DNA from 3 places in the Streptomyces liliiviolaceus genome. Region 2 is predicted to be linked to each of the others. Evidence: riboswitches for the same ligand, from Rfam matches in the RefSeq annotation. Region 2 holds a riboswitch; each other region holds the start of a gene.

Region 1 (9,436 bases), on a different contig from region 2:
ATGGCGACGGCCTCGTCGGCGACGGGGCCCGCGAGGTCGCTGTTGACGAACACGTCGACCACGTCGACGTCGAAGGGGATGTCCTCCAGGGAGGCGTATCCCTTCTCCCCATGGACCGTCTCCGCCTTCGGGTGGACGGGGATCACGCGCTTGCCGTAGCGCTTCAGCACGTCCGCGACGCCGTACGCGGCGCGTCGTTCGTTCGACGACAGGCCTACGACTGCCCAGGTGTCGCCGGTCTCGGTGAGGATCTTGCGGATCGTTGCCGGGTCGCCGTACACGGGTCGCCTCCTGGGGTGGGGGTGTGTCTGTCCGCGGTCTGTTTACGGTCTGTCTGCGGCGGACAACGTTCGGCGCGGGTCGGGGATTCCCCTCACGGGGGTGGGGCTGCGGGGTTCTGGGTGGGTGCGGCCAGGTGAGGGCCGTTCGCGCAGTTCCCCGCGCCCCTGAAAGCAGGCTGTTCGCCGGGCCCCGGGAGAGACGGCAGCCCCCGCGAGGCTGAGACTAAAGGGCGGTGGTCAGCAGTAGCTCCACGTTGCGGTCCTGGGGAGTGCCCGCCCAGGCCGTGTGGGGGTCGGGCCGTGTGGTCTCCGTCATGTTCGGGGCGTTGTAGGCCAGTTCTCGGTAGAGGGACGCCAGGCCCACCGCCGACAGGTCCGTGAAGTCGGGGGACGTGCGGTGCGGGGCCGCGGATTCGATAAGCGTGGTGAACAGCGACAGCGTGCCGTCCCCGTTGTCGGTCAGTTCGATCAGCCGGGCGTGGTGCGGATAGTCCAGGTGGGACGCCGTGTTGACCTCCCAGAAGGAGCGGGCCGGGGTCGGATGCGGGTGGGGTGTCACGCGGTTGACGTGGCTGTGGCCGTTGATCCACGCCACCACGTTCGGGAACCTGCCGAGCAGCGCCAGTACCTCCGCGCCGTCGTGCCGCCGCTCTTCCGAACGGGCCGCGTCGGGACGGCGGGTCATGCTCGGGCTGTGGTGGTGGCTGAAGACCAGCACATGGGCGTCGTCGGCCCCGGGGTTGCGTACGAGGCGGCCGTCGGCGTCGTACGACCGGGAGCTGTGCGCGGCGAGGGTCCGCTCCAGCCAGCGGAGCTGGTCGGTGTCCAGTGATCCCTCGTAGTGCCCGCTGCGGTACGTCGTGTCGATGCTGACGCCGATGACGTTCTCGGCGATCCGGAAGGAGTAGTACATCCGGTCGCCGTCCAGGCTGTTCTGCGTGTAGCCGTGACCGACCGGCCCCGCCCCCGTCCGCCCGGGTTCGAGGTGCGCGGCCAGATACTCGTGCGGGTTGCACAGCCGGCGCCGCTCGTCGGCCGTCACGGTCCGCGCCGAGCGGGCGTGCCGTCGCAGGATCGCTTCGAGCACCTCGCTCTTCGGGTCGTCGCCGGTCCGCAGCGCCTTCGCGTAGGCGGCCCTGTCCGTGTCGGGGACTGACAGCAGCTTGCGGGAGCCCGTCGCGAAGTCGCCGAGCGCGGGCGACAGGCAGCCGCCGGGCAGATCGTCGTGGTTGCCCACCGTCGAGTACCAGGGGATGCGGAGCCCCGGGCTGGTCACCGGCCTTCGCGCGGCCGTGAGGAAGCCGGGGACGGCGGGCAGTCCGCGCCGCTTGTCCAGGTCGCGCAGGGCCGGTTCCTCCGGATGCCAGTAGAGGGGGAGCCCCGAGTCCTGGACGCCTTCGTACGCCGTCGGGTCGCCGGAGTCGGGGGTGATCCGGCCTCCGCTCATCAGCGTGAGGAACCAGTCGAGTTCGAGCACGGAGTTGTTGTCGACGTTGTCACCGGTGGTCATCACGAACGCGGGCGGCAGACCGGTGTGCGGGCCCTCGCCGAGCGCGTTCACCTGCTCCACGAGCGCGACCGCCCCCGCCACGGTCAGCGCCTCCTGGGCACGCCACGCGGCGGCTCCGCCCGAGCGCAGGAACTCCGTGCGCAGCGGGTTCTGCACATCGGTCAGATGCAGGTCGGTGAACTGGACGAAGCACGCGAGCGGGGTCCGCCGGTCCGGACGGCCGGTGGCGGCGGGCGCGAGTTCCTCCCGTACGACCAGGGGCAGGCCGGGGCCCGGGACCAGTCGGCGGTAGGTGCCGGAGCGCGGGCTTCCGCTCAGCCGGGCGGTCGTCTCCAGCGTGGTGGCCGCGTAAGGCGCCGGCCGCCGGGTGGCGCGGGCCGCCCGCGGGACGACCTGCTCGGCGGCGACGGGTGCGGTGGGGGAGCCGGGGCGCCGCGGCGGGACGAGGGTCGCCGCTCCCGCTGCCGCCGTCGCCCCCGCCGCCAGCGCGAGGGTGCCGGAGACGAGCAGCAAGCGACGGCGGTCGACGGCGGCCGCGGCTTCCCCGGCGGACAGGTGCCCCTCGGCCGTGTCCCCTCCGGCGGTTCCGGTCGTGGGTTGGTCCTGCGGCATGGGTCGGTCCTCCGGTGCCTGCGGGCGACGCGCTGAACGGAACCACTCATTCAGTCCGCGGGGGCAGGGGCGTGGCGCCGCCGTGAACACCGCCGGAACAGGAGAAACGTACGAAACGGGCGACGGAGACCGACATCCCCGCCGCGTCCCCGTAGAGCCCTCACCGAGCCCCCGCCGCCCCCCACCGCACTGCCGCACGGCCGTGAAAGCCGCCGTGATAGCTTGCGAAAGCCAGTCGAACCCATGTACGTGGGTCAGGGAATCCGGTGGAAATCCGGAGCTGACGCGCAGCGGTGAGGGTGACGGGCGGGGCATCGGCCACTGGACCGGATCGACGGTCCGGGAAGGCGCCTCGTCCGGGTGAACCCGAGTCCGAAGACCTGCTGGCGGCCTCCGCGGTCCCGAGACGGCGGGGGAGCACCGTACGACCGGGCTCCGCGTTCGAGCCCTCGACGTCTGAGGAACTTCCGTGCCCATCGCACGCCCCACCCGCCCTGCCGCCCTGCTCGTCTCCGGGGTCATTCTGCTGACCGGCTGCGGCGGCGCCGACTCGTCCGGCTCGACCGGCTCGGCCGGCAAGGACTCCGCGGCAGCCGTCACCCTGGAGAACTGCGGTCACACCGTCCGCGTGGAGTCCCCGCCGCGCAAGGCCGTCTCCCTCAACCAGGGCACCACCGAGATCATGCTCTCGCTGGGCCTCGCCGACCGGATGGCCGGCAGCGCCACCTGGACCGACCCGGTGATGAAGGGCCTGGAGAAGGCCGACGCGCAGGTGAAGCGGATCGCCGACAACAACCCGTCCTTCGAACGGGTCCTGGACGCCGACCCCGACTTCGTCGCCGCCTCGTTCGTGTCCACGCTCGGCAAGGGAGGCGTCGCCACCCGCGAGCAGTTCGAGAAGCTCGGCGTACCCGCGTACGTCTCGCCCTCCGACTGCGCGGGCAAGGACAACACCGGGGACGGCGACGGCGCCCGCAAGAAGCCCCTCGGCATCGACGCGATCTATGGCGAGATACGTGACCTGGCCGCGGTGTTCGGCGTGCAGGGGCGGGGCGACAAGCTGGTCGCCGAGCTCCAGCAGCGTATGAAGAAGGCCACCGCGGGCATCGACGCCTCGGACGTCTCCCTCCTGTACTGGTTCGCCAACTCCGAGTCGCCCTACATGGCGGGCTGCTGCGGCGCCCCCGGCATCATCACCCGGGCGTTCGACGCGAAGAACGTCTTCGACGACACCCACGAGGAATGGCCCCAGATCAACTGGGAGACGGTCGCCGACCGCGACCCCGACGTCCTCGTCATCGGCGATCTGACCCGCAAGTCGCAGACCGCCGAGTCCGCGCAGAAGAAGATCGAGTTCCTGGAGTCCGACCCGGTCACCAAGAACATGACCGCCGTGAAGAAGAAGCGGTACGTCCTGCTCAGCGGGCAGGCCATGAACCCGACCATCCGCACCGTCGAGGGCGTCGAACAAGTGGCCGCCGCCCTGCGGGAGTTCGGGCTCAAGGGGTGACCCGCCGTATCGCACGGCCGGGCGTGGGACTGCTCTGCGCGGCCGGCACCGCACTGCTCGTCGCCTCCGTCGCCGTCGCGATCACCATCGGTCCCGCGGACATCCGCGTCGCCGACGTCTGGTCCGTGGTCGCCTCCCATCTGGGGTGGGGGAGTACGGAACTGAGCCCCATCCGCGACGGGATCGTCTGGCAGCTGCGCCTGCCGCGCACCCTGCTGGCCGCCGTCTGCGGGGCCGGACTCGCCGTGTGCGGCGCGGTCATGCAGTCCTTGCTGCGCAACCCGCTCGCCGACCCCTTCGTCCTCGGGGTGTCCTCCGGTGCCTCGACCGGCGCGGTCGTCGTGGTCGTCCTCGGCGCGGGCGGCGGCCTGGTGTCGGTCTCGGCGGGCGCGTTCCTCGGCGCGCTGCTGTCGTTCGGGCTCGTGCTGCTGCTCAGCCACACCCTCGGCGGGACGACGGACCGGGTGGTGCTCAGCGGTGTCGCCGCGATGCAGCTCTTCTCCGCGCTCACCTCCTTCGTGGTGATGACCGCCGCCGACGCCGAGACCACCCGAGGGGTGCTGTTCTGGCTGCTCGGCTCACTGGGCGGGGTCGGCTGGACGGACGTCTGGGTCTGCCTCGCCGTCCTGGTGGTCGCACTGGCGGTCTGTCTGGCGTACGCGCGCACGCTGGACGCGTTCGCCTTCGGCCAGGACGCCGCCGCGACCCTCGGGGTGTCCGTGGCCCGCACCCGGCTGGTGCTGCTGTGCGTGACCGCGCTGCTGACGGCCGCGCTCGTCAGCTCGGCGGGCGCGATCGGCTTCGTCGGTCTCGTCCTGCCGCACGCCGCCCGCGCGTTGGTGGGTTCCGGCCACGCCCGGCTGCTGCCGGTCGCCGCCCTCGCCGGGGCGGTGTTCCTGGTGTGGGTGGACACCCTGGCCCGTACCGTGCTCGACCCCCAGGAGGTGCCCGTGGGCGTGGTCACCTCACTCATCGGCGTACCGGTGTTCGTGCTGGTGCTGTACCGGACGCGGAGGACACGATGACGACCGAGCACGTCGAGACGACCGAGCATGTCAAGACCGCCGAGACCGCCGAGACCGCCGAGGGTGCTGGCCTCCGGGCCGACCGTGTCACCCGTACCGCCGACGGGCGCGTCATCCTGGACGGCGTCAGCATCAGCCCCGCCCCCGGCACCACCGTCGGCCTCCTCGGCCCCAACGGTTCCGGCAAGTCCACGCTCCTGCGCCTGCTCTCCGGCGTCCTCGCCCCCGCCTCGGGCGTGGTCACCCTCGACGGCCGTCCACTCGGCGAACTGGGCCGCCGCGACATCGCCCGCCGTATCGCCGTGGTCGAGCAACAGGTCGACACGCAGGTCGAGTTGAGCGTCCTGGACGTCGTACGCCTCGGCCGCACCCCGCACCGCCGCGCCTGGACACCCCCGTCACCGGCCGACGAGAAGGCCGTACGCGACGCCCTCGACCGCACCGGCCTCGCCGACCGCGCGCACCAGTCCTGGCACACCCTCTCCGGCGGTGAACGCCAACGCGTGCAGATCGCCCGCGCCCTCGCCCAGGAACCCCGCGAACTCCTCCTGGACGAACCGACCAACCACCTCGACATCCAGCACCAGCTCGACCTGCTGAACCTCGTCACCTCGCTGCCGGTCACCAGCGTCGTCGCCCTGCACGACCTCAACCTCGCGGCGATGTACTGCGACCGGCTCGTCGTCCTGCGCGAGGGACGCGTGGTGGCCGCCGGGACACCGGGCGACGTGCTCACCGAGGACCTCATCGCCGAGGTGTACGGCGTACGGACCGCCGTCACCCGCGACGGCGCCGACGGCGTCGGCGGTCGGCCGCACGTGCGTTTCCTGGGCACCGTGAGCCGTCCCGCACCCCAGGAACTCGCGAACGCGTGTCCGGAATGATGGCGGCATCCCTGCGCGCGGCCCTTCGCACGCCTACGCTCAGCCCGTGCTGCGTATCACCGACGCCCGAACAGGCGACCCCGTCACCGCCACCCCGGCCCGCCGGGGCCTGACCCGCGTCGAGGCGCGCGTGGAGCGCCCCGACGCCACCGGCCTGCGCGTGCTCCTGACCGCCGACGTCCTCGTACGGGCCCTGGAGATCGGCGGGACGCCCGTGTGGACCGTGCTGACCGGTACGGAGGGACGCGCGGACCTCCGCGCCCGGGCCCGGACGCTCGGCATCCGGCCGTTCGAGGACGAACGGGACAGCGGCCCCGGCCCCGGTCTCGGCCTCGGCGAGGCTCAGGTGCTGAGCGTGCGCGCCCGGACCGACGGGCCGCCCGGCAGTGCGAGCACTGCCGACGAGGCGGCGGGCGTGCTGCGCGTCGAGGTCGCCCCGGCCGACATCGGGAGCTCGGTGGCACAGGACGACGAGAGCGCGTCCGCCCTGCGCCTCGCCCTGCTCGCCCGACCCCGGGCCGAGGAGCTGCGGCTCGACGCCGCCGATCTCGCGGACGCCGAGGACCAGTTGAAGCACTGGCGGGGCGCTGTCGCCACCTGGGCCACCCGGCCCTCGGGTCCCATCCCCGACCCCGTGCGGGAACAGCTGCGCGCCGCCTGGGAGGACGACCTCGACGTGCCCGCCGTCCTGGGCGTGCTGCGGAAGGTGGAGACGTCGGGGACCGTTCCGGACGGGGCCCGCTTCGAGACGTACGCCTACGCCGACCGGCTGCTCGGCCTTGAGCTGACCCGGGACATCGGCCGCGGGGCTCCGGCGTGATCGCGCGCGCCGGAGCGGGCCCGCTGCGCCGCCTCGTCGTGCTGCGGCACGCCAAGTCCGCCTGGCCGGACGACGTTCCCGACCACGAGCGGCCGCTCGCGTCGCGCGGGCGCCGGGACGCTCCGGCCGCCGGACGCGTCCTCGCCGACGCCGACTGCCTGCCGGACCTCGCGCTCTGCTCCACCGCCGTCCGCGCCCGGGAGACCTGGGAGCTGGCTGCCGCCGAGTGGGGCACGCCGCCGCCGGTGCGCCATGACGGGCGGCTGTACGCGGCGGAGGTGGCCGACCTGCTCGAAGCGGTGCGTGAGGCTCCGGCGGAGGCCGAGACGCTGCTGCTGATCGGGCACAACCCCGGGCTGGAGGAACTGGTCCTCACGCTGGCGGGTGACAGCCTCGACGACGCGCTGGACGACGTCCGTATGAAGTTCCCCACCTCGGCGATCGCGATCCTCGCCTGGCACGGCCTCGGCTGGGAGTCCCTGGGGCCCGGTGCGGCGCTGCTCACGGATGTGATCGTGGCGCGGGGGAAGAAGTCGCGTGGGGAGAAGGGGCATCACGGGCGGGGGCGATAGCCGGGCGGTGCGCGCGCCCCTGCGGGGGTGCGTTCCTGGGTGCAGCGTCGTTGTGGCGGGCGTACACGATTGCGCAGTTCCCCGCGCCCCTGGGGGGGGCGTCGTTGGGTGCGGCGTCGTTTTGGCGGATGTACGTGATTGCGCAGTTCCCCGCGCCCCTTTAGGGGGCGTCCGTCGGTGGTCGTACTTGTGTGCGTGGCGCGCATACGCTGGGGGGATGCAGGACGAGTATCGGACCGTGGTCCGTGCAGGGGTGCACGAGATCGAGATCAATCGCTCGCGGTTTCTGTGCGCGCTGGCGCCGGTGGCCACCGAGCGGGAGGCTCAGGACTTCGTCGCGGGCGTCCGCAAGGAGCACGCGGACGCGTCGCACAACTGCTTCGCGTACGTCATCGGCGCCGACGCCGCCGTCCAGCGGGCGAGCGACGACGGCGAACCGGGCGGCACCGCGGGCGCCCCGATGCTCCAGATGCTGCTGCGCCGCGACATGCGGTACGTCGTCGCCGTCGTCACCCGCTACTACGGAGGCGTCAAACTCGGCGCGGGCGGACTCATCCGGGCCTACGGCGGCGCGGTGGGAGAGGCCCTGGACACCCTCGGCACCCTCACCCGCAGACGCTTCCGCCTCGCGACCGTGACCGTCGACCACCAGCGGGCGGGCAAGGTGCAGAACGATCTGCGCTCCACCGGCCGCGAGGTGCGTGACGTCCGCTACGGAGAGGCCGTCACCATCGAGATCGGCCTGCCGGACGCCGAGGTGGAGGCCTTCCGGAGCTGGCTGGCCGACAGCACGGCGGGGACCGCGGGGTTCGAGCTGGGCGGAGAGGCGTACGGGGACGCATAAGCCGCACATCGGTCTGTTACGGGAGTAGCCGCCCGTGATGTCCGACCCGGCCGTTAGTCTCGGGGATCATGAGGCTGCTGCACACTTCCGACTGGCATCTGGGCCGGGCGTTCCACCGCGTGAACATGCTCGGGGCCCAGGCCGATTTCATCGGTCACCTCGTCGCGACCGTGCGCGAGCGCGAGGTGGACGCCGTGGTCGTGTCGGGGGACGTGTACGACCGGGCCGTGCCCCCGCTGGCCGCGGTCGAGCTCTTCGACGACGTGCTGCACCGCCTCGCCGACCTCGGTGTGCCCACGGTGATGATCTCCGGGAACCACGACTCCGCGCGCCGGCTCGGCGTCGGCGCCGGACTCATCGACCGCGCGGGCATCCACCTGCGGACCGAGCCCGCGGCCTGCGGCACACCGGTGCTGCTGGAGGACGCCTTCGGGGACGTGGCCTTCTACGGGCTGCCGTATCTCGAACCGGCCCTGGTGAAGGACGAGTTCGGGGTGGAGAAGGCGGGCCACGAGCACGTGCTCGCCGCTGCCATGGACCGGGTGCGCGCCGACCTCGCCACGCGCGCGCAGGGCACCCGTTCCGTCGTCCTCGCCCATGCCTTCGTCACGGGCGGCGAGGCCAGCGACAGTGAGCGGGACATCACCGTGGGCGGGGTCGCCGCCGTCCCCGCCGGGGTCTTCGACGGAGTCGACTACGTGGCGCTCGGCCATCTCCACGGCAGCCAGCGGATCACCGGGCGTGTGCGCTACTCCGGCTCCCCGCTGCCGTACTCCTTCTCGGAGACCGACCACCGCAAGAGCGTGTGGCTGGTCGACCTGGGAGCCGACGGCTCGGTGGAGGCCGAGCGCCTCGACTGCCCCGTACCGCGCGCGCTGGCCCGGATCCGGGGCGGGCTGGAGGAGCTGCTCGCCGATCCGGAGCTGGCGCGCCACGAGGAGGCGTGGGTCGAGGCGACCCTCACCGACCCGGTGCGGCCCGCCGACCCCATGGCCCGGCTCACCGAGCGGTTCCCGCACACGCTCAGCCTCGTCTTCGAACCCGAACGGGCACCCGACGACCCGGACGTCTCGTACGCGCGGCGGCTCGCGGGCCGCAGCGACCAGCAGATCGCGGAGGACTTCGTGGCCCATGTGCGCGGCGCCGGCCCCGACGAGCGCGAACAGGCCGTGCTCCAGGACGCGTTCGACACCGTCCGCGCCGACGACACGGTCGGCGAGGTCGCCCGGTGAACGCCCTGCACCACCGGAACGGTCCGGGCCGCGCGGTGCGCCTCGGGAGGACCCGATGAGGCTGCACCGGCTGCACATCACCGCCTTCGGGCCCTTCGGCGGGGCCCAGGAGGTCGACTTCGACGACCTGTCGACCGCCGGACTCT
Region 2 (9,436 bases):
GGCCCAGCGCGTCGCGAACCCCTCCGGGTCGTCGTCGTACGCGAGCCGCCGCCGTACGACCTCCACCCGCTGGTCGGGTTCGCGCGAGGCCGCGACCTCGACGGTCAGCCCGAACCGGTCGAGCAACTGCGGCCGCAGCTCGCCCTCTTCGGGGTTCATGGTCCCCACGAGCAGGAACCGCGCGGCATGCCGTACGGAGACGCCCTCGCGCTCCACGTACGAGGCACCCATCGCCGCCGCGTCGAGGAGCAGGTCGACCAGGTGGTCGTGGAGGAGGTTGACCTCGTCCACGTACAGGAGTCCGCGGTGGGCGTCGGCCAGCAGGCCGGGCTCGAAGGACTTCACGCCCTCCGCGAGAGCCCGTTCGATGTCGAGCGCGCCGACGAGGCGGTCCTCGGAGGCGCCGACGGGCAGTTCGACCATCCGCGCGGGACGCGGCACACCCGGCCCCACCTCGTGGGGGCCGTCCGGGCAGGCCGGGTCGGGGGCGTCGGGCGCGCAGGAGAAACGGCAGCCGGGGACGACGTCGACCTGCGGCATGAGCGCCGAAAGCGCGCGCACGGCGGTGGACTTGGCGGTGCCCTTCTCGCCGCGGACGAGCACACCGCCCACCGCGGGGGAGACGGCGTTCAGCAGCAGTGCCAGGCGCAGGTCGTCCTGGCCGACCACGGCCGTGAACGGAAACGGGGTACTCACTGGTTGTCGTCCTCCCAATAGCCCATACGGACTTCGTGGTCCAGGCGGCCTTCGCACACGCTCATACGGGCGCTCCCGGTGGAATGAAGGGCAGTCCGGCCGGTGCGCCGGACTCGATGAGCCGCCACAGCGCGTCCGTGTCCGCGTGTTCCTCGATCAGATCGCCCAGCCGGTCGAGCTGCTCCTCGCGCAGCCCCTCGAACGAGGTGTCGGCGGCCGGTACGAAGCGGCGCCCCGCGGCGGCGGCCACCTCGCGCAGGAAGGCACGCCGGAAACCGTCCGACTCCAGTGAGCCGTGCCAGTGCGTCCCCCAGACCTCGCCGACCCGACAGCCGTCCAGGAAGGCTTCCCCGCCGGTGACCTGGGCGACCCCGTGATGGATCTCGTACCCCTGGACGGGTTCGCCGAGCGCCTCGCCGACGGGCCGGGTCAGGGTCTTCTCGCGCGCGAACCGGACGCGTACGGGGAGGAGTCCGAGGCCGTCGACGGCACCGGCCCTCGACTCGACCTCGTCCTCGATGTGTTCGCCGAGGAGCTGGAAGCCGCCGCAGATGCCCAGCACCGGGCGGCCTTCGGCGGCCCTGCGCACCAGGGCGTCCGCGAGGCCGCGCCGCCGCAGCCACTCCAGGGCCTTGACGGTGCCGCGGGTGCCGGGCACGACGACCAGGTCGGCGTCGACGAGTTCCTCGGCGCGGTCCACGAACCGTACGACGACGCCCGGTTCGGCGGCGAGGGCGTCCAGGTCCGTGAAGTTGGACATCAGGGGGATCGCGCAGACGGCGACCCGCAGGATGTCCTCGCCGACGGGGGAGGAGACCTCGGACTCGCGCACCGCTCCCCGCAGGGACACTCTGAGCCCGTCCTCCTCGTCGATGCCGAGCCCGTGCCGGAAGGGCAGGATGCCGTAGGTGTGCCGCCCGGTGAGCCCGCGCAGCATGTCCACGCCGGGTTCCAGCAGCGAGACGTCCCCGCGGAACTTGTTGACGAGGAACCCGGCGACCAGCTCCTGGTCCTCGCGCGACAGCAGTGCCACCGTCCCGAAGAACGAGGCGAACACCCCGCCGCGGTCGATGTCCCCCACCACGAGCACGGGCAGCCGGGCGCCCCGCGCGATCCCCATGTTCACGATGTCGGTGCGCCGCAGATTGATCTCGGCGGGACTGCCCGCCCCCTCACAGATCACCGCGTCATACGTGCCCCGCAACTCGGCCAGACAGTCCAGCACGGTCCCGAGCAGCGCCTCCTGGCGTCCGCCGTGATAGCCGCGGGCGCTCAACTCGCCCACGGGCTTGCCCATCAGGACCACCTGGCTGCTGCGGTCGCTGCCCGGCTTGAGCAGGACGGGGTTCATGAGCACGGAGGGCTCCACGCGGGCGGCCTGCGCCTGCATGGCCTGCGCCCGTCCGATCTCGGCGCCCTCCCTTGTCACGAACGAGTTCAGCGACATGTTCTGCGCCTTGAACGGCGCGACCTTCACGCCCTGACGCACCAGCCACCGGCAGATCCCGGCGGTCACGACGCTCTTGCCCGCGTCGGAGGTCGTACCGGCGACGAGCAGCCCGCCACCCGGTCCGCCGCCGGGCCTCCCGCCCGTTCCCCCGCTCATGACGTACGCCCTTTCGCCTTCGGCACCCATGACGTGGCGAGCAGCCGTCCGGCGACACTCGCGCCCAGCGCGAGCACGCTCACGCGGCGCGAGAGCCGGACGGCCCGCTCGATGTCCCCGACCCCCACGGCCCGCCCCGGACCGTTGAGCACGGGCCGGTGCTCGACCCGTCCCGCGTACGAGAGCGTGCCGCCGAGCCGTACCCCGAGCGCCCCCGCGAACGAGGCCTCCACGGGCCCGGCGTTGGGACTCGGATGCCTGGCGGCGTCGGCGCGCCAGGCGGTGACGGCCCCGCGTGGATTCCCCCCGGCGACGGCGGCGAGGGCGGCGGTCAGCCGGGCCCCGGGCCACCCCACCACGTCGTCGAGCCGGGCGGAGGCCCAGCCGTACCGCCGGTGACGGGCCGACTTGTGCCCGACCATGGCGTCCAGCGTGTTGACGGCCCGGAACCCGACCAGTCCCGGTACGCCCGCGACCGCGCCCCACACCAGGGCGCCCACGACGGCGTCGGAGGTGTTCTCGGCGACCGACTCGACGACCGCGCGGGCGATCCCGTCGGCGTCCAGCGCCTGCGGGTCGCGCCCGCACAGATGCGGCAGCCGCTCGCGGGCCACCTCGATGTCCCCGGCGGCCAGCGCCCCGCCGACGGCCCGCGCCTCACGGCCGAGCGAGGTCCCGCCCACGACGGCCCAGGTGGCGGCGGCGGTCAGAGCGACGGAGGCGACGGCGGAGGTACGCAGGGAACGCTCGGCGGCCACGGCGAGACAGACGGCGCCGCCCGCGCACACGGCGGTGTGCAGCGCCCCCGATCCCCGGTGGTCGCGCCACAGGGCCCGCTCGACGGCTCCCGCGGCCCGCCCGAACGCGGCGACCGGATGCCCTCGGCGGGGATCGCCGAGCAGCAGGTCGGCGAGGAGGCCGGCGGCGGCGCCGTACGCGAAGACGCGATCGGCTCGCATCGGTTCAGCCCGCCGCTGCATCGGGCGAGAGCCCGGTGCCGGGCCCGGGCACACTGGTCCACAACAGGTGGGCGCGCATGGCGATATGTCCTCACTCAGGGTGTCCACGCCCTGGTTCGACGAGACCGACGGCGAGAGTTCCTGGCTCCCGGGGGGATCGATTCCCCGGTAACAGTGGCGGGACCGCGCCGGATTCGCACCGGCTTCCTCTTCTGCCGACGTACATGGCCTCGGCAGTCCACCACGGTCCGAGAACACCCGTCAACTTGCTGTTGACCTGCGACGGGAGAGTGTGCTGAGACCCACATCCACCGACGGGCCCTCCCCGCGGACCGGTCGCCGCGGACGTGGAATCGCGCGTGGGGAAGGGACTCTCGCCCCCACCCTTGCGATCACTGTCCGTGACATGCGAGACATGAGCCTGAGTCGCGCGGCGCACGGGGAGGGGCCGAGCAGTGGCGCATGTCGACGACGGACTGACCCGGGGTATCGCACGGTTCCGCACCGAGGACGGTGAGGTCACCGGCAGCGGGTTCCTGATCGCGGAGGGAACGCTGTGCACCTGCGCGCACGTCGTGGCCCGCACCCTCGGTACGGAGGAGACAGATCCGCTGCCTCCGGAACCGTCGGTGACGGTCGACTTCCCGCTGCTGTCCCCGGCCGCCTCCCCGCCGCTGCGGGCGAGGGTCGTCCACTGGCGGCCGGTCGGCGAGGACGGCGGCGGTGACATCGCGCTGCTGACCCTGGAAGGAGGACATGGCGGGGACGGCAGGGATGGCAGGGACGGCGGGGACGGCGGGGGGTGCGGGGTGCCCGTCCCCGGAACCGCGCCGGTCCGTTTCGCGGGCGGCGCCGCCGTGTGGGACCACCCGTTCCGCGTCCTGGGCTTCCCGCGGCGCACCGGCGACCACGGGGTCTGGGTGCAGGGGCGGCTCCGGGCGCCGGTCGGCAGGGGCTGGACGTCCATGGAGGCCCGGGAGGCGTTCCACGGGCCCGCCATCGGGCAGGGGTTCAGCGGGGCGCCGGTGTGGGACACCGAGCAGGGCGGTGTGGTCGGCATGACCGTCGCCGCGGACCGGGGCTCCGGCGCGACGACCGCGTACCTCATCCCCGCCGCGCTGCTGCTGGGCCTCGACCCCTCGCTGAGGGCCAGCCCGTTCCGAGGACTCGAACCGTTCCGGGAGCAGGACGCCCCGGTCTTCTTCGCCCGGCACGCCGACAGCGAGCGCATCGCGGCGGCGGTCCGCACCACCCCTTTCGTACCGGTCGTGGGGGCCTCGGGCGTGGGCAAGTCGTCGCTGGTACGCGCCGGTGTGCTGCCTCTGCTGCGCGCCTCGGGCTACACGGTCACCGACTTCGTGGGGCAGCCGGACACGTACCCGGTGACGGCGCTCGCGGCGGCGCTGAACCGGCAGTTCCCCGCCGCGCCCGGGTCCCGTCACGGCCCGGCGTGGGAAGTGCCCGAGGACCGTGCGACGGAGAGAACCGTCCTGGAGAGAGCCGTCCTGGAGGGCGCCCGCATTCTGGAACAGGCGGGCACGGCCGGGCATGTCATCGTCCTCGACCAGTTCGAGGAGACCGTGGGCACGCGCCCCGACGAGGCCCGGGCGCTCCTGGACACCCTGCTGCCGATGACCCGGGCGACCCGGCCGGGCGGCGGCAGCCTCCGCGTGCTGGCCACCCTGCGCTCCGCGTCGATGGAGGAACTCGTCGCCGGAGGACGGGCCCAGGAACTGAGCGGCACGGTCCAGATGGTGGGCCCGCTGACCCCCGGCCAACTGGACGAGATCGTCCGCAGACCGGTCGACGGCATCCCCGGCGTGGAGTTCGAGCCGGGCCTCGCCGAACTCGTCGTCGCCGACGCGGGAAGCGAACCGGGCGCTCTGCCACTCGTCGAGTTCGCCCTGGCCGAACTCTGGGAGCGGCAGGAGCACGGGCGGCTCACGCACGCCGCGTACCGCGAGATCGGCGGAGTGGAAGGGGCCCTCTCCCGCTACGCCGACCACCAGCTGGCGCAGGTCTGCAAAGAGCCCGAAGGGCCCGACGAGGCGACCGCCCGCCGGCTCTTCGAACGCCTCGCCCGACCGGCCAAGGGCAGGGAGTTCACCAGGGTGGCCTGCGGGTTCGAGCAACTGCCCGCCGAACTGCGCGCCGCCGCACAGGCGTTGGCCAGGACCCGGCTACTCGTCATCGGCCGCGACAGCTCGGGCCGGGAGACGGTGGCGCTCGCCCACGAGTCCCTGGTCCGCCAGTGGCCGACCCTGCGCTCCTGGCTCGACGAGTCACGGGCCTTCCTGCTCTGGCACGACAGACTCGGCGCACGGCTGCGGGAGTGGGACGCGGCCGGCCGCCAGAGCGAACTGCTGCTGCGCGGCCGGGAGTTGTCCGCCGCGAGGCCGATGGCCGCGCTGCGCCCAGGTGAACTCTCCTCGGAAGAGGTCGAGTTCATCCGCCTGAGCCGGCTCGACAGGCGCCGATCGGTGCGCCGGGGCCGCACGGGCGTCGCCCTCGTGGCCTGCCTGGCGCTGCTCGCGGCGGGTCTGAGCTACGTGGCCTGGGACCTGAACCGGGACCAGGAACGGGACAGGCGCGACAGCGCCGCGCAGAAACTCGTCGAGCAGGCCGACGCCCTCTCCGACAGCCCGGTCGACGCGGCCCTGCTGGCCCTCGCGGCGGCCCGCACGAGCGACACGGCGCAGACCAGGGCCGCGCTGATGCGCCATGAACTGCCGCTGTCCGCACTGGAGTCCGTGCACCGGCTCTTCCCGGCGGGGGACGTCCGGTCGACCGCCACCTCGGCCGACGGCCACCGCATGGCCGTCCTGCACAACGGGCCGCGGGGCATCCGGGTGTACGTGGTGTCGGGCCTGGGCGGCCATGACATCCGCTCCACCCCGCTGCCCGGAGCGCCGCCCCTGGCGGACGCGGTGACCGTCAGCGACGACGGGACGAAGGTGGCGGCCGGGGGGCCGGACGGGGCGGTGCGGATCTGGGAGGTGGGGGAGGGGGAGCGGGCCGTTGCCGAGGAGCCGCTGGCGTGGACATGGAGCCCGGACAGAACCGCGGCCCGGACGGCGACGCTGGACTTCTCGGCAGATGGACGCCGGCTGCTGCACTTCGTCGGCGGGCCCACGGAAACCTGTGATGGGCTGGACACCTGGATACGTCTGGTCGAAGTCGACACCAAGGAGGTCGGGGGACCGGGACAGGCGCCGCCCGACGGCATGCTGAAGCCGGGGGAGTGCGTGTACGACACGGCCCTGCGGTCGGACCGGGCCGATCGGCTGACGCTGGTCGCCGGCAGGGAGACGGAGGACGGGGCGGAGGCGCTCTACGCCGTGCGGACCGGCGACGTGTCGACCGGCCGTGTCGCGACGGAACAATCGGGTCTGGAGGACGGGACGCTCGTCGGCGGGGGCAGGACGCTGGCCACCCAACGGAAAGCCGACCGGGTGTGGCGGTCGCGACTTACCACACCACGGGAGACCCCGGGCAAGGTTCGGTTGCTCAGGGCTGAGGCCTTCACCACGGACGCCACTGGCCAGTTCCTGACCCAGGAAGGGGTGCACGACTCCATGCGTGCGGGGAAACCCGATGTGCAGCTCAGCGTGATCCACGACCTGGTGACCGGGCGGCGCTACTCGGCTCTGCTGCCTGCTCCTGCGATTGATTCCTCCGCCGTGGTGCGCAGGGGATCGGCGGCGCCTGCCCTTTACTTCGCGCTCGGCCAGGATCTGCTGGAGTTCCGCACGCATGCCACGCGGTATCCCCTCGGGAGCGCGGATTCCACCGACGCCATGGACTACGCACCCGACAACCGGGCGATCGTCGCGCTCCTGACGGCGCCCGTCGACTCCGACGGTACTTCGATGGGTCCCCCTTACATCGCCATCAGCGATGCCGACGGACTGCGCCGCAAGCCGTTGTCCGCGGAGCTCACCGCGGACGACATCACGGTCAGCGCGGACGGAGACAGGCTGGTCGACTGGTACGAGGACGGATGGGAGTTACGGAGTACCGACGACCTCGTGGTGACGGAGAAGCAGAAGTCGCCGACACGGAACGGCACGGTCGTCGCCGACCGTTCGCTCGGTGTCACGGCCGTGACGCGCCACGGTCGAGACGACTTCCTGCTGCTCGACCGGAGCGGAGTGTCCCTGCTCGACGGGACGAGCGGCGAGCGCAGCCTCCTGCGGGAGCTGGACTGCGCGTGGAAGTCGGCGATGAACCGGCACGCGTGCGTCGCGGCCCTCGGGAGGCCGGGCCATCCTCGGGAGCTGTTCGTGCTCCGTGCCGACGGCAGTGCGGAGCTGTGGCGGGTGCGGCAGGGGCATGCCGAGAAGACGGAGACCTCCGCGCGAATCGGCCCGCTCCTCGTCGACGACCCGGACTACGCACCGACCCATGCTGTGGTCCGCTCAGACGGAGCCGCCTTGGCGGTGACCACGCGGGACGGCGTGTTCGTCTGGAGGCCCGGCCACGGGAAGCCCGCTCTTCTCTCCGCGGGCTCCACGCTGGTCGGGCCGTACGACGAGAGCGGTCTGCTGGTGCTGTCCCCGGCCGGAGACAACCCCGAAGAGGTGTGGGACGACGGCAGCGCCTCGAAGGTGGCCTCCCTGCCTGTCTCCTACCAGGTCGGTGCCTGGCTCTTCACCGGCCGCCTGCTGTCCGGAGCGACCGAGATGGGCCTCCTCTCCTACGACCTCCGCCGCCTCAAGGACAACTCCACATCCCGCCTCTGCCAGCTCCTCGGCCCGAACCCCCCGGACATCCGCAAGTCCCTCCCGGACTCCTTCGACGTCCCCCCGGGCGCGGACATGCGACCGCCCTGCCGAAACCGCGGCTGACGCGGCCCCGACAGGGCGGAGGCGGACGGTGACACCGCGGGCGTACGGCCCGACGGCCGTACGGGGCGTCAGGCGACGATCAGATAGATCCCGTACGCCACCGCCGCCGCACAAGCGGCGAAGCACGCGTACGCGCCGGTGACTGCGAGGGTCGCGGAGCCCCCCTGCGCCGCGGCCGTCTCGCGCTTGGTGAGGCCGACGATGCCGAGGGTGAAGAGGCCCACGAGGGCGACGGTGGCGATGAGGCTGACTCCGAACACGGAGCCGAGGGCTGCCCAGTCGATCTTCATGCGGTTCGTTCCTTACACCGTGGCCGGACGGGCGGGCTCGGCGTCCGGGCCCGGGATGGTGGTCTTGAGGTCGTCGGCCGGGGCGACCGGACCGGCGGGAGGCGGGGTGACCGCGGCGATCGCGGTGGTCACGACGCCCGCGGGCTCGTGGTCGTCGTTGACGTTGTCGACGGTGACGGGCTGGCGGCGGGACAGCGTCCAGATGACCGCCGAGCCGGCGATCAGCAGCGCGCCGGTGAGGATGATGCCCCAGGTGCCCTGCTTGGTCAGGAACTCGGCGCCCGCGCCGACCAGACCGGCGGCGGGGAGCGTCAGGCCCCAGGCGACGAACATGCGGGTCGCGGTCGACCACCGGACGACACCGCCCTTGCGGCCCAGACCCGAACCCATCACGGCGCCGGAGCAGGACTGCGTGGTCGAGAGGGAGAAGCCGAGGTGCGAGGAGGCCAGGATGACCGTCGCGGCGCTGGTCTGGGCGGCGAAGCCCTGCGGCGGCGCGAGGTCGGTGAGGCCCTTGCCCATGGTGCGGATGATGCGCCAGCCGCCCAGGTAGGTGCCGAGCGCGATGGCGATACCGGCCGAGACGATGACCCACAGGGGAGGGTTCGAGCCGGGCGCGAGCACACCGCCGGTGACCAGGGCCAGGGTGATGATGCCCATGGTCTTCTGCGCGTCGTTCGTGCCGTGGGCCAGCGAGACCAGGCCCGCGGAGGTGATCTGACCCGCGCGGTAGCCCTTGGAGGTCGCCTTCTCGCCGGCCTGCCTGCTGATCCGGTAGGTCAGGCGGGTGGCGAGCATCGCGGCGAGTCCGGCCACCACGGGCGCGGCCACCGCGGGGAGGAGGACCTTGGTGATCACGGTCGAGCCGTTCACCGACGACCAGCCCGCCGACATCACCGCGGCGCCGATCAGGCCGCCGAAGAGCGCGTGGGACGAACTGGAGGGCAGACCCAGGAGCCAGGTCAGCAGATTCCACAGGATGGCGCCGACGAGCGCCGCGAAGATCACTTCGGTGCGGATGCCCTCTTCGTTGATGAG
Region 3 (9,436 bases), 1.9 Mb from region 2:
CGCCGTATCCGTTCCGCGCGCTGCGCGTACTCCGACGACGACCATGTCCCGGAAGAGAGGGCCTTCTCGGGCCTGGGCCCGTCCTGCGTCTCGGGCCTGTCCTGCGTGTCGGACTGGTTCCGCGTGTCCGGCTGGTCCTGCGTACTGGTCATGGCATCACCCGGCCGGCACAGGGAGGAGACATGAGGGCGCGCGCTGCCCGGTCCGGCACGGGCGCGGCGAGCAGACTGTACTCCGGCCGCCCGGATGCTCATGGACGGGTACCTTCGCAATTGACCGGGGTAGAGCAGACATGCTCTTGAGGAAGCCGGGCAGGAGACGACCAACTTGCTTTCTAGTTAAGGCGGCACCGTGACTACCTCCGTGAACACCCGCGAGGCATCTGACTGCAGCTCGGGCGTGCAGGAGGCCACGGGCGACCTGCCGTGGATCGAGGACGGGGCCAAGGTCGCCCCCAAGGACGCGCGGGTGCTGTCCCGGCTGTTCCTCGACCGGCTGCAGGAGCTGGAAGAGGGCACCCACGAATACCAGTACGCGCGCAACACCCTGATCGAGATGAACCTGTCCCTGGTCAGCTTCGCGGCCCGCCGGTTCCGCAACCGGGGCAGCGGCGACATGGAGGACGTCATCCAGGTCGGCACGATCGGCCTGATCAAGGCGATCGACCGCTTCGACCTGTCGCGCGAGGTCGAGTTCACCTCCTTCGCGATCCCCTACATCGTCGGCGAGATCAAGCGCTTCTTCCGGGACACCACCTGGGCCGTGCACGTCCCGCGGCGCCTTCAGGAGCTGCGTGTCTCGCTCGCCAAGAGCAAGGAAGCCCTCGCCGCGACGCTGAACCGCCCGCCGACGGTCAAGGAACTCGCCGACCATCTGGACCTGAGCGAGGAAGAGGTCATCGAGGGCCTGGTCGCCGCCAACGGTTACGTGGCCGGCTCCATCGACACCCCCGGCGGGGACGACGACGCCGGCGACGGCGGTCCGAAGTACGCGGACACCCTGGGCGAGGAAGACCCCGCGATGGACCTGTTCGAGGACCTGCACACGCTCGCGCCCCTCCTGCAGCAGCTCGACGACCGGGAGCGGACCATCATCGAGATGCGCTTCGGCCGGGAGATGACCCAGGCGGAGATCGGCCGCGAACTGAACCTCTCCCAGATGCACATCTCCCGTCTGCTGACGCGCACGCTGAGCCGGCTCCGCGCCGGCCTGCTCGCCGCGTGACGCAACCGACCTGTGTGACGCAACCGTCACGCGGGACGCAGCCGTCATGTGCGAGGGATGGAAAGGACCAGCAGGGCCGTGAGTGAAGAGCAGGACCCGCTCCGGGAGTCGGCCGCGCCGATCGTGACCGAGCCCGTGCCGGACCTCCAGCTGCAGATGTTGGTACGACTGGTCGGTCAGGACCCGCAGGCGGCGCTGCCGATCACCTTGTTCATCGGGGGCGGTCTCCTCTACGGCGACCTCATCTCCCACAAGGCCTGGAAGACCGACTGGGCGCGCAGCCTGCGCGGTGTCGACGGACCCGGCGCGCACCTGCTTGAGCGGTTCCCCGAGCAGGTGGACGAGGCGGTCTCCGACAAGCAGGGGCGTCCGGTCCCGCAGCGGCTGCCGCAGTGGATCCATCTGCGCGACGCCACCAGTGTCGTCGCGGCGGGCGGCCCTGTCGTGATGCCCCTGTGGCGAGGGCGGCTCACGGACGTCTCCGGATGGTCCCTGGGCAAGCCCGACAGCTCCCTCGGCGAGACAGAGGACAGCCGCCGCCTCTGACGTACGGGACACGGGACGCGCAGGGAACGTACAGGGGGCGTACGGTCAGGTCCCCGGCTCTCAGCCTGCGTCTCTCCGTAACCGCCCCGTGCCGGACGTGCGCAGCGCGCCGGCCGTCTTCAGCAGCCGGTCCGCCGGATCCCTCAGTTTCGGATGGGCCAGCACCGTGTTGCGCAGGCCGCGCACCGGTCCGCGCCACAGCCGGTGTGCCGCCGCCACCGGATGGGGACGCGTCACGAAGCCCTCCCCCACACGCAGTTCCCGGGTCTTGAGCCAGTCCTTGTACTCCTTGTCGCCACGCCCCAGGTCCAGGACCCGTACGCCCTCCCGGCCGGCGGCCTCCGCCATCCTGAGGTGCATGATCAGCCCGGGTGAGTAGTAGCGCAGTTCGGGGTCGTACGCGGTGAACCAGGCCGCGAACACCGTGCGCGACCGGGGACCGAAGTGCGCGGCCACCGGCCGGTCACCGGCGTACACCACGGAGAGGATGCCGGTGAAGTGCTCCTCACGGACCTGGAACAGGTGCTCCACCGCGTTCACGATCCAGGGGCGCGCGAAGCGGTCCATCCGGGAGGTCCTGCGGTACTGGGCCGACTTCCACCCCATGAGCGTGCGCAGCATCGCGGGGTCGCGCTCGTCGAAGACGAACCGCAGCTCGCCCAGGTCGCGCCCCAGGCGGCGTTCCTTCTTCAGTGTCGTCTTGGCCAGTCCCGGGTACGCGCCGCGCAGCCACTCCGCATAGCTGCCGTCACCGACCTTCAGATCGACGACCGGCGACGCGAACGTCCCCGTGACATGGCGGGTGAATGAATTCTGCTCCTCGACGAGGTGGTCGAACTCGAAGACGGACAGCCCACAGGCGCGCAGCAGTTCACGGGTGTCCCAGGTGACTCCCGGCCGGTGCACGAGGGCCTGGCAGTCGGACAGACCGAGCCCGATGGCCCGCCCCACACCGAAGGAGTTGCGCTCGTACGGGAGGAAGCCCACGGCCTCGCCGCGCTCGTGCAGGACCGCCACCCGCGCCCCGCCGCGGTGGGTGCCGATGCCGGCCGCGAACTCGGGGGACAGAAAGGGGTTGGCGTAGTCGGGTGACGCGTCGGCCGCCCGGTGCCAGTCCCGGCGCAGGGACTCGCTCAGGGACTCGGGTCTGTGGATTCTTATGTCCGCCTCGGTGGATCGCATGGTCGATCGCCCCCCCATTCCCCCTGGACGCGACGCCCGCGCCCCGACACCTCTTCGACCGGCACCCCTGACAGGCTCTGGCGTCCGCGAGGCTCAAACGTCGCGAAACAGTACGCAGCCTGTCAAGGGTGTCGGTCGTAACGAAAGGGGTGCGAGTCGGGTGCACCGGTTGGTCAGTCCGTAAAGTCACCTTGAAGGTTGAATTCGAGACATGGCTTCGCATGGGTGGTCAGGTGTCTCTCGCACACCTCGCCGCCTGCGCCTTTGCGGCCCGCGGAAGTGTGTCAGAGGCCATGGAACTGCGGGGACGGTCCTGACAACTTCGGGATCATGGCCTGATGATGCGAGTAGCATCCGGCCCCAGCACCACACGATGACGAGGAAAGGTAACTGCCATGTCCGAAGTCGAATCGGCCGCCACGGAGCTCAAGACCCAGTACGCCTCCCAGGTGTCTGCGGATCTCGAACGCAACACCAAGGAGCAGGAACGTATCGGCGCCGAAGTGGAGGCGCTCCAAGAGCAGTTGAGTGCCCTGCAGCACGACCAGACCCTGCTCGCCGAGCTGCAGCGGGCGTTGGGTGGCGACCAGTCCGCCGCGAACGCCAAGGGCGCCTCCGTGCCCGCGCCTTCGGTGCCGCGCCAGGCCACGGCCACGGCGAGCGGACGCAAGAAGGCCACCACCGCGAAGCCGGCCGCCAAGCCGGCCGCCAAGCCGGCGGCCACGAAGGCCACCACCAAGCCGGCCCCGAAGTCGGCCGTGTCGAAGGCACCTGCCCCGAAGCCCGCCGCCGCGAAGCCCGCGGCTGCGAAGTCCGCGGCTGCGAAGTCCACCGCCTCGAAGGCCACCGCTTCGAAGACCGGAGCCAAGTCCGCCGCGGCCGAGCCGGGTGCCGCGAAGCCCACGCTCGTCGAGCTGATCCGTGAACATCTCGGCCGGCAGTCCGAGCCGCGCTCGTCCGCCGAGGTCGCCACGGCGCTGGCGGAGGCCCACCCCGAGCGCGAGATCAAGCCCAAGGTCGTACGCACCACGGTGGAGGGGCTCGTCGCCAAGGGCCAGGTCCAGCGCAGCAAGCAGGGGTCGTCCGTCTTCTACACGACGTCCAAGGCCGCTCCGGCCGACACCGCCACGGAGAAGGCCGCCGCCCCGGCCACCACTGCCTGACCACGGCTCGGCACCCGCCCGGCCGACGGGGCGCGGTGACCCCGCCGGCCAGTGGCTGCCGGTCGACGACCGTCGGGCCGTGACTGCTGGTCAGACGGTGGCGCAGGTGCTGCCGTTGAGGGTGAACGCGCTCGGGGCGGTGTTGGTGGTGCCCTTGTTGGCGGTGAAGCCGACGGTGACCGAGCCGCTCGCGGGGATGGTGGCGGTGTACGAGGCGTTGGCGACACTCACCGTCGCGCCGCTCTGGGTCGGGGTGCCACCCCACATGTTGGAGACCGTCTGGCCGTTGGCGAAGGCGAAGACCAGCTTCCAGCCGCTGATCGCGGCGGTGCCCGTGTTGCGGATGGTGATCTCGCCCTGGAAGCCGCCCGGCCACTCGTTGCTGACGCGGTAGCCGACGGAGCAGCTCGTGCCGGGTGTGCTGCCGCCGTCGGCGGTGGTGACGGTCACCGTGGCCGAGCGGGGCGAGCGGTTCCCCGCCGCGTCCCGCGCGTAGACGGCGAAGGTGTACGCCGTGTTGGCGGTGAGCCCGGTCACCGTGGCGGTGTTGGTGGTGGCCGCGGCGACCGTGGTCTCGCTGCTTCCGCTGACCCGCACGATGTCGTAGGCGGTGACGCCCACGTTGTCGGTGGCGGCGGTCCAGGTGAGGGTCACCGAGGTGGCCGCCACGGCGGAGGCACCCGGGGTGCCCGGCGCGGTCGGTGCCTGGGTGTCACCCGGGGTGCCGCCGCCGTAGATCGTGGCCTCCTTGGAGGTCTGGGCGATGCCGTTGGCGCCGTTGAAGATGCGCTGGCCCCAGGAGCTGAGCTGTGCGGGGTCGAAGCCGATCGTGAGGTCCAGGATCGGATCGGTGTTGCCGCTCCAGGACCAGGCGAGGTAGCCGAGGCGCAACTGCTGCGCCGTGGCCATCATGGTGTCCTCGTCCGGGTCGCCGTACTGGTCGGCCGGACCGCCGAACTCTCCGATGAGGATGGGGAGTCCGGCGGTGACGAACGCGTTCAGGTAGTCGGTGATCTCCGCCGCGGTGTCGAAGACGCTGTACATGTGGATCGAGAAGATGAGGTTGCCGGTGGTGTCGGCGTCGTAGACGGCCTGGGCGTTGGCCCGCATGACTCCTTGCCAGTCCTGGCCCCAGTTGGGCGCGTCCACCATGATGGTGTGCTCGAACCCGGCGGCGCGCAGCTTCTTCACGGCGGCGATCGTGGGATCGGTCCAGCCCGCGGGGTTGGTGTTGCCCCAGGGCTCGTTGCCGATGTTGACGATGACGTAGTTCTCCTGGCCGGTGAGCACGCTCTTGAGGCCGATCCAGTAGTCGGCCGCGTGGTCGAGCGTGCCGGCCGCGGCGTCCTCGCCGTAGCCGGTGGTGTCGTGCACCTCCAGTACGCAGATCAGCCGGTTGGCCTTGCACTGGGCGATGACGGCGGCCACGTCCTCGGGGCTGTTCTTGCTCCAGCGGTGTCCGTCGGAGAGGACGACGCGGACGGAGTTGGCTCCGAGCGCCTTTATGTCGGCCAGTGACTGCGTCTCGCCCGGGTACCAGGTGTGGGCGTGGTTGACGCCGCGCATGACGAAATCGTTGCCGTTGCCTTCGAGCAGGCGGCCGTCGTCGATATGGAGGCCGGTCGCGAGGGCGCCCGGGGACGCGCCGGGCGGGTCTCCGGGCAACTGGGCGTGTGCGGCGGTCGGTACGAGCGCGCCGAGAACGACGAGCCCGAGCAGGGCGGCCAGCCCGGCGAGGAACGCGCTGACGAGGTTCTTCCGTGTCGTGCTTCTTGTTCTTCTCACTGCGACTCCAGGGAGTGAGCGCCAAGAAACTTGGATCGAGGGAAAGTGGGAGCGCTCCCATAGAGTCACCTTGCCAGGAGCACGTCAAGACTTGGCGCACGCTCAGCCGCGTAACGGATGTGCCGGAGGGGGCCTGCGGGAGGCCCCGGATGCCCCCTCCGTGTCGCGTCAGGCCCCGGCGGCTGCGGGGGCTCCTGTGTCGAAGGGCACGGACGTGTGCTGATGGACGATCAGCCAGCGGTCGCCCGTCAGCCGGTAGCCGGTGGTCACCCGTGCCGTGGTGTCCAGGGCCTGACCGCCAGCCAGTGTGGCACGCATCCGGACGAGCGCGTGGCTGAAGGCGATGCTCTCGTCGACCCGCACGCGGAATTCGAGCACCTCGCGCTCCACCGGCCCGGACAGCGTCGAGAACCACACCTCCTCGGCCTTGCGGAGCGCCTCGACCCCGCGCTGCTCAAGGCCGCTCACCGGGTGGAACACCTCCACGTCCGGTGCGTAACAGGCCATCGCCCGGTCGAAGTCCCGCTGCCGCCCGGCGGCCGTCAGTTCCGCGTCGAGCCGGCGGATCTCCCCCTCGGCGTCCTCGTCGTCCCAGAACGCGCGCACCTCCATGGCCCCGACGGTCGCCATCGGATGCTTCGCGGCGGCCTCCACGGCCTCCTCCAGGCCGGCGCACTCAAGGATGTCGTACCCGGCGACGTGCTCCTTCGTCTCCGCGAACGGCCCGTCGGTGCGCAGCACCTCACCGTCGCGCACGCGCACGGTCACCGCGTCGGCCGGGGAGCGCAGCCGGTGGCCGTGCAGCCGTACACCGCGGCGCACGCTCAGCTCCTCCACCCATGGTTCGACGGGTGTCATCCCCGAGGAGTCGGCGGTGTCGTCGCCACAGACCAGCAGCATGTACTTCATGGTTCCTCCCGGTGTTCCTGAGACCGTTTGCCTCCCCGACGAACCGGGGTGAGCCGAATCGACACCCCCGCAGCATCTCTTACGAACCGGCGCGCGCCGCGTGACCACTCTCACGCCCCCCGAGGGCCGCTTGTCACCACCCCTGTACGCGCACTACTGTCACGACGCCTTGGTGCTCGGGAAATCGGTGTGATGCCGGTGCGGCCCTCGCCACTGTGATCGGGAAGTCCGGCTCCGGCCCTCACGGGCAGCCACTGGGTCCTCGGACCCGGGAAGGCGGAGCACGGGTGGTGTTACCCGTAAGCCAGGAGACCGGCCAAGGCACGTCAACCATCCACGAGGTGCTGGAGAGGGTCTGCTGAGCCATGCACATAGCCGAGGGTTTCCTTCCTCCGGCGCACGCGGTCGCCTGGGGCGTCGCGTCGGCGCCGTTCGTCGTCCACGGAGTCCGGTCGCTCACCCGTGAGGTCAGAGCACATCCCGAGAGCACGCTCCTCATCGGCGCGTCGGGGGCCTTCACCTTCGTTCTCTCCGCACTGAAACTGCCGTCGGTGACCGGCAGTTGTTCGCATCCCACCGGCACCGGCCTCGGCGCCATCCTGTTCCGGCCGCCGATCATGGCGGTCCTGGGCACCATCACCCTGCTCTTCCAGGCGCTGCTGCTCGCGCACGGCGGACTGACCACGCTGGGCGCCAACGTCTTCTCGATGGCGATCGTCGGCCCGTGGGCCGGCTACGCGGTGTACCGGCTGCTGCGGCGGTTCGACGTGCCGCTGATGGTCGCGGTGTTCTTCGCCGCGTTCGTCGCCGACCTGTCCACCTACTGCGTCACCAGCGTGCAGCTGGCGCTCGCGTTCCCCGACCCGAGCAGTGGGTTCCTGGGCGCGCTCGGCAAGTTCGGCTCGATCTTCGCCGTCACCCAGGTCCCGCTCGCGGTGAGCGAGGGCCTGCTCACGGTGCTCGTGATGCGGCTGCTGGTGCAGTCGAGCAAGGGCGAACTGACCCGGCTCGGTGTGTTCCTGGCCGGCAGGCGGTCCCCTTCCGGCAGGTCCGCAACGAACGGGACGCCCGAGACTCCCAAAACGAACGACACGAACGACACGAACGAGACGGTGGCCCGATGAGCCGTAACGCGAAGATCAACGCCCTGCTGCTGTTCGTGGTGGCCGCGCTCGCCGTCCTGCCGCTGGCCTTCGGCATGGGCGACCACAAGGAGGAGCCGTTCACCGGCGCCGACTCGGAGGCGGAGACCGCTATCACCGAGATCGAGCCGGACTACGAGCCGTGGTTCTCACCCCTGTACGAGCCGCCGTCCGGCGAGATCGAGTCGGCGCTGTTCGCCCTCCAGGCCGCCCTCGGCGCGGGCGTCCTCGCCTACTACTTCGGCCTGCGCCGGGGCAGGCGCCAGGGCGAACTGCGGGCCCTGGCACAGCGGGAGGACGGCCAGGCACCGGCGGCGGAGGCACCGGTCGGTGCCGGTGGGTCAGCGGCCGGAGAGAACCGACCGACCGAACGGGCCTGAACCTTCGTGCTGCCGATCGACGCGGCGGCGCACAGCAGTCGCTGGCGCCGCCGCCATCCCGTGGACAAGGCCGTGCTCGGTCTCGGCCTGACCGTACTGGCGATCTCCCTCCCGCCCTGGCCGGGCGCGGCCCTGGTCCTGGTGACCGCCCTGACCGTGCTGCTGGGCCCGGCCGCGGTACCCGGCCGACGGCTCTGGCGCGCCTACCGGGTGCCGCTGGGCTTCTGCGTGACCGGTGCGCTGCCGCTGCTGCTCCAGGTCGGCGGCCCGGACGGGTTCGTGACGCTGGCCGAGGGCGGTCCGGTGCGCGCCGGGGAACTCCTGCTGCGTACCTCGGCCGCCTCCCTCGGCGTGCTCCTGTTCGCGTTCACCACTCCCCTGTCCGACCTGCTGCCGCGGCTGGTCAACGCCGGGGTGCCCGCACCGGTCGTCGACGTGGCCCTGGTGACGTACCGGATGAGCTTCCTGCTGCTCGACTCGGTGCGCCGGATCAGGGAGGCGCAGGCCGCCCGGCTCGGACACACCACCCGGGCCGCCACCTGGCGTTCGCTGGCCGGGCTCGGCGCCACCGCCTTCGTGCGGGCCTTCGACCGGGCGACCCGGCTGCAGGCCGGACTGGCGGGCCGCGGTTACGACGGCACCCTGCGCGTCCTGGTACCGGAGGCCCGGATCTCCGCGCGCTTCACCCTCGCCAGTGTCGCGCTGCTCGCGGCGGTGGCCGCACTCACCTTCGTACTGGAAAGGCCGCTGCGATGAGCGAGCCCGTGCTGGTCGCCCTGCGGGGCGCGTCCTACGCGTACGAGGACGGCCCGACCGTGCTCAGCGGCCTCGACTTCGAGGTGCGCGCGGGGCGGGCGCTCGCCCTGCTCGGCCGCAACGGCAGTGGCAAGACCACCCTGATGCGGCTGCTCAGCGGCGGACTGCGCCCGCACAGCGGGCAGTTGACCGTGGAGGACCGGCCGGTCCGGTACGACCGCAAGGGCCTGACCCTGCTGCGCACGACCGTCCAGCTGGTGGTCCAGGACCCGGACGACCAGTTGTTCGCCGCGTCCGTCTTCCAGGACGTGTCGTTCGGTCCGCTGAACCTCGGCCTGCCCGACACCGA

What was found. Region 2 has a riboswitch for cobalamin ahead of J8N05_RS17485 (cobalamin biosynthesis protein). Riboswitches for the same ligand answer to the same signal wherever they lie in the genome.
Region 1: linked by a shared signal. The riboswitch ahead of J8N05_RS38490 (ABC transporter substrate-binding protein) and the one ahead of J8N05_RS17485 (cobalamin biosynthesis protein) in region 2 are both predicted to bind cobalamin.
Region 3: linked by a shared signal. The riboswitch ahead of J8N05_RS25575 (energy-coupling factor ABC transporter permease) and the one ahead of J8N05_RS17485 (cobalamin biosynthesis protein) in region 2 are both predicted to bind cobalamin.

What each region holds. Positions count from the first base shown of each region.
Region 1 is NZ_JAGPYQ010000002.1:708,467-717,902, reverse strand. It holds gene J8N05_RS38500 (CoA-binding protein) at 1-281, opposite strand, end outside; gene J8N05_RS38495 (TIGR03767 family metallophosphoesterase) at 505-2,403, opposite strand; cobalamin riboswitch at 2,619-2,805, shown strand; gene J8N05_RS38490 (ABC transporter substrate-binding protein) at 2,873-3,913, shown strand; gene J8N05_RS38485 (FecCD family ABC transporter permease) at 3,910-4,938, shown strand; gene J8N05_RS38480 (ABC transporter ATP-binding protein) at 4,935-5,822, shown strand; gene J8N05_RS38475 (hypothetical protein) at 5,869-6,642, shown strand; gene J8N05_RS38470 (SixA phosphatase family protein) at 6,639-7,214, shown strand; gene J8N05_RS38465 (YigZ family protein) at 7,432-8,058, shown strand; gene J8N05_RS38460 (exonuclease SbcCD subunit D) at 8,127-9,290, shown strand; gene J8N05_RS38455 (AAA family ATPase) at 9,346-9,436, shown strand, end outside.
Region 2 is NZ_JAGPYQ010000001.1:3,996,017-4,005,452, forward strand. It holds gene J8N05_RS17475 (putative cobaltochelatase) at 1-696, opposite strand, end outside; gene J8N05_RS17480 (cobyric acid synthase) at 758-2,302, opposite strand; gene J8N05_RS17485 (cobalamin biosynthesis protein) at 2,299-3,261, opposite strand; cobalamin riboswitch at 3,378-3,519, opposite strand; gene J8N05_RS17490 (serine protease) at 3,717-8,108, shown strand; gene J8N05_RS17495 (hypothetical protein) at 8,177-8,398, opposite strand; gene J8N05_RS17500 (inorganic phosphate transporter) at 8,411-9,436, opposite strand, start outside.
Region 3 is NZ_JAGPYQ010000001.1:5,860,886-5,870,321, forward strand. It holds gene J8N05_RS25540 (phospholipase D-like domain-containing protein) at 1-152, opposite strand, end outside; gene J8N05_RS25545 (SigB/SigF/SigG family RNA polymerase sigma factor) at 352-1,224, shown strand; gene J8N05_RS25550 (hypothetical protein) at 1,303-1,770, shown strand; gene J8N05_RS25555 (GNAT family N-acetyltransferase) at 1,831-2,952, opposite strand; gene J8N05_RS25560 (hypothetical protein) at 3,348-4,115, shown strand; gene J8N05_RS25565 (cellulase family glycosylhydrolase) at 4,206-5,900, opposite strand; gene J8N05_RS25570 (nuclear transport factor 2 family protein) at 6,069-6,809, opposite strand; cobalamin riboswitch at 6,963-7,144, shown strand; gene J8N05_RS25575 (energy-coupling factor ABC transporter permease) at 7,175-7,933, shown strand; gene J8N05_RS25580 (energy-coupling factor ABC transporter substrate-binding protein) at 7,930-8,331, shown strand; gene cbiQ (cobalt ECF transporter T component CbiQ) at 8,338-9,087, shown strand; gene J8N05_RS25590 (energy-coupling factor ABC transporter ATP-binding protein) at 9,084-9,436, shown strand, end outside.